Acuticoccus sediminis: one gene and its partner. The protein of the gene in region 1 interacts with the protein of each later gene in a pairwise test. Links are inferred from orthologs where the notes say so. Each region holds a gene or a part of one and is shown on either strand. Other genes may lie near its edges.

Region 1 (3,697 bases):
GGGGAGGCGACCATCGTCTACGGTCACACCCCGATGACCCGCGTGCGGAGCGTCAACCGGGCGATCTGCATCGACACGGGCTGCGTCTTCGGCAACGCGCTCTCGGCGATCACGTGGCCGGAGATGCGGGTGATGTCGGTGCCGGCGGCGGAGCGCTATCGTGTCGCGCGCCGCCCGCTGGAGGTGCCGGACACCGCCGAGATCCTGCCGGCGGAGACAGCCTGATCCGCGGCGCGGCCCCCGGCCGGCGCGATTGTGATTGGTCGCGGGGGACGGGGCTTTATGACTGTCATCCACCGGCCACCGGCCACCGGGGCTGGGATGGGGTTCGGTCCCCGCCGGGCGCGGTGGCCGCGGGGATGTCCGCGCGCCCGGTCGTGCTCCCCTGGACACGCGCGCGGGGCGGAAGCGGTGTGACGCGTGGCGATTGAAAGCAATCTCGACGTGGTGGCCGACGACGACCGGCCGGAGTGTGGTCACAGGGCGTTCGTGCTTCTGAGCACCGGACGGAGCGGCACCGCGAATCTCCTCAGCCAGCTCGGGAAGACGCCGGGGGTCCGCGCCTATTCGGATATCTTCCACACGGTCAATCCACAGGTCCACATCCCGCCGGACATGCTGGCCGAGCTGCCGCTGAGCCTGCGCGATGCCGAACCCGTCGCCTATGCGTACAAGGCGCTGGCCCATAATCCCGGCCAGGCCGCGGTGGTGGGCTTCAAGATCTGGCGGTCGCAGCAGCAGGAGGTATGCGCCCGTCTGCTGCGGGACCCGGACGTCGTGAAGATCGTCCTGGAGCGCCGCAACAAGCTCGCCGTCTACGCCTCGGCCCGCAAGGCGGTGAAGACGGGGGTGTACAACTCCTTTCCGGCCGGCGAGGCCGTGGACGCCTACGCCGCGGACCTGGTCCGCTTCGATACCGACTACTTCAAGCGCTACTGCAAGGCGCAGCACGGGACGTTCGCCTGGTACCGCAAGCGGGTGCAGGGGAAGGTGCTCTTCGTCGGCTGCCTGCAGGTCGCGGACGGGTCGGCCTACCCGCGGTGCACCGATATCCTCGGGGTCGCGCCGCCGGATCCGCCGCCGCCCGGCCGCCGCAGGCTGAACGACGGCGACATCCTCGACCGGTTCCACCCGGACGACCACAAGGCGATCATGGATTGCCTGACCGACTCGGGCCGCCGCCGCTGGCGGTTCGAGAAGTAGCGGCGGGTACGGATCTAGGGGCGGATCGCCGCCCGTCCGGGACGCGCCGCGGGGCGGAATCGGGGACGCAGGGTCACGCAATGCGCGGATCGGTGCCGAATGATCTTGCGGCGCGGGCCGACACCCCTTATTGCAGGGCTCAGATAGGGGTGTAGCTCAGTTGGTAGAGCGGCGGTCTCCAAAACCGTAGGCCGGGGGTTCGAGTCCCTCCGCCCCTGCCAGTCGTAAAGCGCCGGTCGCCAGCGCCCGCCGAAGGTGCCCGTCGAAGCCGGCTCACTTTTTTGTTGGGCGCTTCAACGCAGATGCCCTTCCAGGGGTTGCATCTCAATCGAACGATTGTTAGGTACGGCCTCCGCGAGGCGCCGACGGGGGTCGTGCGCCTTGATGTTTCGACGATCGGTGTCGGGCAAGCCCTGCGGCGGTGCTGCGGGGCTTCACTGCGTCGACAACAGAACGAACGCCGTCTGGGTCTGGCCCAAGCGGCAAAAGGGGTCTGAGTGGCAACGAATCCGTTGACGTTCTTCCAGCAGGTCCGGACCGAAGCGGCGAAAGTCGTGTGGCCGAGCCGGCGTGAGACGATCATCACCACCGTGATGGTGTTCATCATGTGCGCCTTCACGTCGGTGTTCTTCTTTCTGGTGGACCGCATCCTCGGGTGGGGTGTCGGTCAGATCCTCGGTTGAGGCGCTTGGCTAGCTGCCCCGACGGATCACCGAGGCAAACGACATGAACAAGCGTTGGTACATCGTCCACGCGTATACGAACTTTGAGAACAAGGTCCGCGAGGCGATCCTTGCGGAGGCTGAGCTGCGTGGCCTGACGGAGTATTTCGACGACGTCCTGGTCCCGAAGGAGAAGGTGAGCGAGGTCAAGCGCGGCCGGCGGGTCGAGACGGAGCGGGTGACGTTTCCCGGCTACGTCCTCGTCAAGTGCGCGCTGACCGACCAGGTCTTCCACCTCATCAAGAACACCCCCAAGGTGACGGGGTTCCTGGGCGCCACCCAGCGCCCGCAGCCGATCCCCGACCGCGAGGCCGAGCGGATCCTGCACCAGGTGACCGAGGAGGTGGAGCGTCCGCGTCCGAAGGTGACCTTCGAGGTGGGCGAGCAGGTTCGCGTGGCGGACGGTCCGTTCGCCTCGTTCAACGGCCTGGTCGAGGAGGTCGACGACGAGCGGGCGCGGGTGAAGGTGGCGGTGTCCATCTTCGGCCGACCCACCAACGTCGAGCTCGAGTACGGCCAGGTGGAGAAGATGGCGCAGTGATGCGCTGAACGGCCCGTGCGCCTGGCGCTGGGCCGACGAGTTGCGGGAGGTGAGGGGACGGCCAATCCCCAGGCCACAACCGCAGACGGGCATGGGGCCCGACTTTGGCAGGGCCTCGGCCCGTTAAGGAGAGCAGATGGCAAAGAAGATTGCCGGTTATATCAAGCTGCAGGTGCCGGCCGGCGCCGCGACCCCGTCGCCGCCGATCGGCCCGGCGCTCGGTCAGCGCGGCTTGAACATCGTGATGTTCACGAAGGACTTCAACGCGAAGACGCAGGACATGGAAAAGGGTGCGCCCTGTCCGACCGTCATCACGTACTACACGGACAAGTCCTTCACGTTCGAGATCAAGACCCCGCCGGTCTCCTACTTCCTGAAGAAGGCGACGGGTCTCGCCTCCGGCTCCAAGGCGCCGGGCAAGGAGAAGGCCGGGACGGTCACGATGGCCCAGTGCCGCGAGATCGCCGAAGCGAAGATGAAGGACCTCAACGCCGATACGATCGATCAGGCGGCGAAGATGGTCATGGGCTCTGCCCGCTCGATGGGTCTGGAGGTCGTCGATGGCTAAGCTCGCGAAGCGCATGCAGGCGGCCTACGAGGGCCTCGACCGCGGCGCCACCTACTCGCTGTCCGACGCCGTGAAGCTCCTCAAGGACCGCACGAAGGTGAAGTTCGACGAGACCGTCGAGGTCTCCTTCAACCTTGGTGTCGACCCGCGCCACGCCGACCAGATGGTCCGCGGCGTCTGCCTGCTGCCGCACGGCACCGGCAAGACCGTGAAGGTCGCCGTGTTCGCCCGTGGCGACAAGGCCGAGGAGGCGAAGGCCGCCGGAGCCGACATCGTCGGCGCCGAGGAACTCGTCGCCGAGGTCCAGGCCGGCAAGATCGACTTCGAGCGCTGCATCGCCACCCCGGACATGATGCCGCTGGTCGGCCGCCTCGGTAAGGTGCTCGGCCCGCGCGGCCTGATGCCGAACCCGAAGGTCGGCACCGTGACGCCGGACGTCGCCAAGGCCGTGCAGGACGCCAAGGGCGGCGCCATGCAGTTCCGCGTCGAGAAGGCCGGTATCGTCCACGGCGGCGTCGGCAAGCTCTCGTTCGACGAGACCAAGCTGGTCGAGAACATCCGCGCCTTCTACGACGCGGTGAGCAAGGCCAGGCCGACGGGTGCCAAGGGCACCTACATGAAGAAGGCGTCGATGACGTCGACCATGGGCCCCGGCCTGAAGGT
Region 2 (3,134 bases), on another replicon or contig:
AAGCAACGCAATCTCGGACTGGCTGTCCTTGGCGCGAGTCTGGGGCTTGTCAGCGGACCCATACTGGGTGGCCTGTTCTCCGGGGGTCCATTCGCGGCAACCGTGCAGCTGTCCATGGTGCCGCCATTCGTCGCCGGGGCAGCGGTCGTCCTCGCCACGCTGGTTTTCGTGGCCCTGGTCTTCCACGAGACGTCAAACACCCGTGTGCCCCTCGACATCCGGCCGCAGGCCATCCTGTCGCTTCTCTGGGCCATTACGCGCCATCCCATGACGATGCGCATCTCGATCGTCTACACGCTCTACATGCTGAGCTTCGTGACGTTCTACATCTTCTTCGACACGTCTCTGGAGGAGCGGTTCGGCTATTCAACCGAGGGCCAGAGCGTGGGAATGCTTGTGATGGGAGCGACGCTCGCCCTGACGAGCCTCTTCCTGCTGCCATTCTTCAATCGCCTCGCCAGCCCGTCGGGGCTGATCGTGCGTGGCATTGTCCTGGAAGTGGCGATCGTTGGCGTATTCGCGACGGTCGACAACGTGGCAGTCGCGTTCATCGTGATCGCGCTGATGGGCGCCCTGCACGCGGTGCTGCTGCCGATTTTCTTCGGGCTCTACTCGCAGTCGGCGAGCGCGGAGGACCAGGGTTGGGTGATGGGGGTTTCGATCGCGTTGTTCACGCTGGCCTCCGCGGTAGCCTCGCTCGCGGGCGGGCTGTTCGGGACGGAGGCCGATTCCGGGCCGTTCGTATTCGCGTCGATCGTCGGTGTCACGGCGCTCTGCGCCATCGCCGTGGTGTGGCGCGGCCATCTGACCGGCCAGCCCACTCCGGCGGAGTGAGCGGCCCGGCCAAAGGATCGCGTCACGATACAGTGCGTCAGGTGTTCATGGAGTCGAAGAACTCGGCGTTGTTCTTCGTCTGGCGCAGCTTGTCGATGAGGAACTCGATCGCGTCCACGGAGCCCATCGGGTTGAGGATGCGGCGCAGGACGTAGACCTTCTTGAGGTCTTCCTTCTTGACCAGCAGCTCCTCCTTGCGGGTGCCGGAGCGCTGGATGTCGATGGCCGGCCACACGCGGCGGTCGGAGACCTTGCGGTCGAGGATGATTTCGGAGTTACCCGTGCCCTTGAACTCCTCGAAGATCACTTCGTCCATGCGGCTGCCGGTGTCGATCAGGGCGGTCGCGATGATCGTCAGCGAGCCGCCTTCCTCGATGTTGCGGGCCGCACCGAAGAAGCGCTTCGGGCGCTGCAGGGCGTTGGCGTCGACACCGCCGGTCAGCACCTTGCCCGACGAGGGGACGGTGGTGTTGTACGCACGGCCGAGGCGCGTGATGGAGTCGAGCAGGATGACGACGTCGCGGCCATGCTCGACGAGCCGCTTGGCCTTCTCGATGACCATCTCGGCCACCGCGACGTGTCGCTGCGCCGGTTCGTCGAAGGTCGAGGACACCACCTCGCCGCGCACCGAGCGCTGCATGTCGGTCACTTCCTCCGGCCGCTCGTCGATGAGCAGGACGATGAGGTAGCAGTCCGGGTGGTTCGCGGTGATGGACTTGGCGATGTTCTGGAGCAGCACCGTCTTACCGGTGCGCGGCGGGGCGACGATCAGCCCGCGCTGGCCCTTGCCGAGCGGCACGACCAGGTCGATGACGCGGCCGGAGAAGTCCTTCGACGCACCGTTCTCCACTTCCATGATGAAGCGGTCGTCCGGGTAGAGCGGCGTCAGGTTGTCGAAGTGGATTTTGTGGCGGGCCGCCTCGGGATCCTCAAAGTTAATTGTGTTAACCTTAAGGAGGGCGAAATAGCGTTCGCCTTCTTTGGGACTGCGGATCTGACCTTCGACCGTGTCGCCGGTCCGCAGCGAGAAGCGCCGGATCTGGGAGGGCGAGACGTAGATGTCGTCCGGGCCCGGGAGATAGTTGGCATCGGGAGAGCGCAAGAATCCGAAGCCGTCTTGGAGGACTTCGACGACGCCTTCGCCGATGATCTCAACGTCTTTGTTCGCGAGCTGCTTTAGAATGCCGAACATCAACTCCTGTTTACGGAGCGTGGACGCATTCTCGACCTCGTGTTCCTCGGCGAACGCAATAAGGTCGCCGGGGCTCTTGGCCTTGAGCTCGTGAAGTTTCATTTGCATTTGGTTGTCCTGGATGACGGACATCAGCCGCTAACAAGGGGCAAAAAGGAAGGAAGGGTCCGGGCGGTCGTTTCGGGGGCGGAGGGAGAAATCGCCCCGTTCATAACCAACGACCGCTGGATACGCCTAACTTACAGTCGCCGCGCCACATTCGCAAGGGCATGTTGGGCAAAATTCGCCCAGAATCGCGTCAGAACGGTTTGACCGTCACGAGGATGACGATCCCGATCATCAGTACCGCGGGTATCTCGTTCGCTATGCGGAAGTATTTCGCCGATTTGGTATTCTCGTCGCGGCGGAACGCCTTCATCCACCTCACCATCATGTGATGGATGACCGTCAGCGCCACCACGAGCGCCAGCTTGGCGTGGAACCAGCCCATCGACCAGGCGTCCAGCACGTAGGCGAGCATCAGGCCGAACACCCACGTCGCGACCATCGCCGGATTGGCGATGCCGCGCAGCAGCCGCCGCTCCATCACCTTGAACGTCTCGGACTGCACCGAGCCCTTCTCGGCGGCCACATGGTACACCATCAGCCGCGGCAGGTAGAGGAGCGCCGCCATCCACGAGATCACCGAGACGAGGTGCGCCGCCTTGATCCAGGTGTAGTACTCGGTCATCGCGCGGTCCTTTCCTTCACACGCCGGATCACGCGGGTCACGTGCTCGGGCGGGGTCTCGAGCGAGATGCCGTGGCCGAGGTTGAACACGAACGGTCCTTCCCCCAGCCCGTCGCAGATCCGGTCGACGGCCGCGTCGAGCTGCGGCCCGCCCGCCACCAGCCGCGCCGGGTCGAGGTTGCCCTGCACGCACACCCGCTGCTGCAGCTCCCTGGCGAAGTCCATCGGCACCGACCAATCCAGCGACACGGCGTCGACACCCGTCTCCGCCACGAACCGGGAGTAGCCCGCCCCGGCCCCCCGCGGGAAGCCGATGATGGGCACATTCGTCTCGGCGCGGACCTTGTTCACGATTTCCCCGATGGCCTGGATGGACCAT

The links. The genes of interacting proteins can lie anywhere in the genome.
Region 2: the proteins of nusG (region 1) and rho interact in binary tests that used the Escherichia coli proteins (3 or more experiments, as listed by UniProt). The link is inferred for Acuticoccus sediminis from one-to-one orthologs.

Annotation. Positions count from the first base shown.
Region 1 is NZ_QHHQ01000004.1:752,533-756,229, reverse strand. Bases 808-3,697 are described here. They hold nusG (transcription termination/antitermination protein NusG), read left to right. Parts: upstream 808-1,929; coding sequence 1,930-2,466; downstream 2,467-3,697. Other genes in these bases: rplA (50S ribosomal protein L1), read left to right, coding at 3,027-3,697; rplK (50S ribosomal protein L11), read left to right, coding at 2,603-3,034; secE (preprotein translocase subunit SecE), read left to right, coding at 1,701-1,886; DLJ53_RS21510 (hypothetical protein), read left to right, coding at 808-1,203. Outside these bases: bis(5'-nucleosyl)-tetraphosphatase PrpE, read left to right, coding at 1-225; more of DLJ53_RS21510, read left to right, coding at 421-807. UniProt on the Escherichia coli protein: Part of the processive rRNA transcription and antitermination complex (rrnTAC). The complex forms an RNA-chaperone ring around the RNA exit tunnel of RNA polymerase (RNAP).
Region 2 is NZ_QHHQ01000001.1:572,707-575,840, reverse strand. Bases 1-2,794 are described here. They hold rho (transcription termination factor Rho), read right to left. Parts: upstream 2,129-2,794; coding sequence 872-2,128; downstream 1-871. Other genes in these bases: hemE (uroporphyrinogen decarboxylase), read right to left, coding at 2,753-2,794; hemJ (protoporphyrinogen oxidase HemJ), read right to left, coding at 2,325-2,756; DLJ53_RS02480 (MFS transporter), read left to right, coding at 1-834. Outside these bases: more of hemE, read right to left, coding at 2,795-3,134. UniProt on the Escherichia coli protein: Facilitates transcription termination by a mechanism that involves Rho binding to the nascent RNA, activation of Rho's RNA-dependent ATPase activity, and release of the mRNA from the DNA template.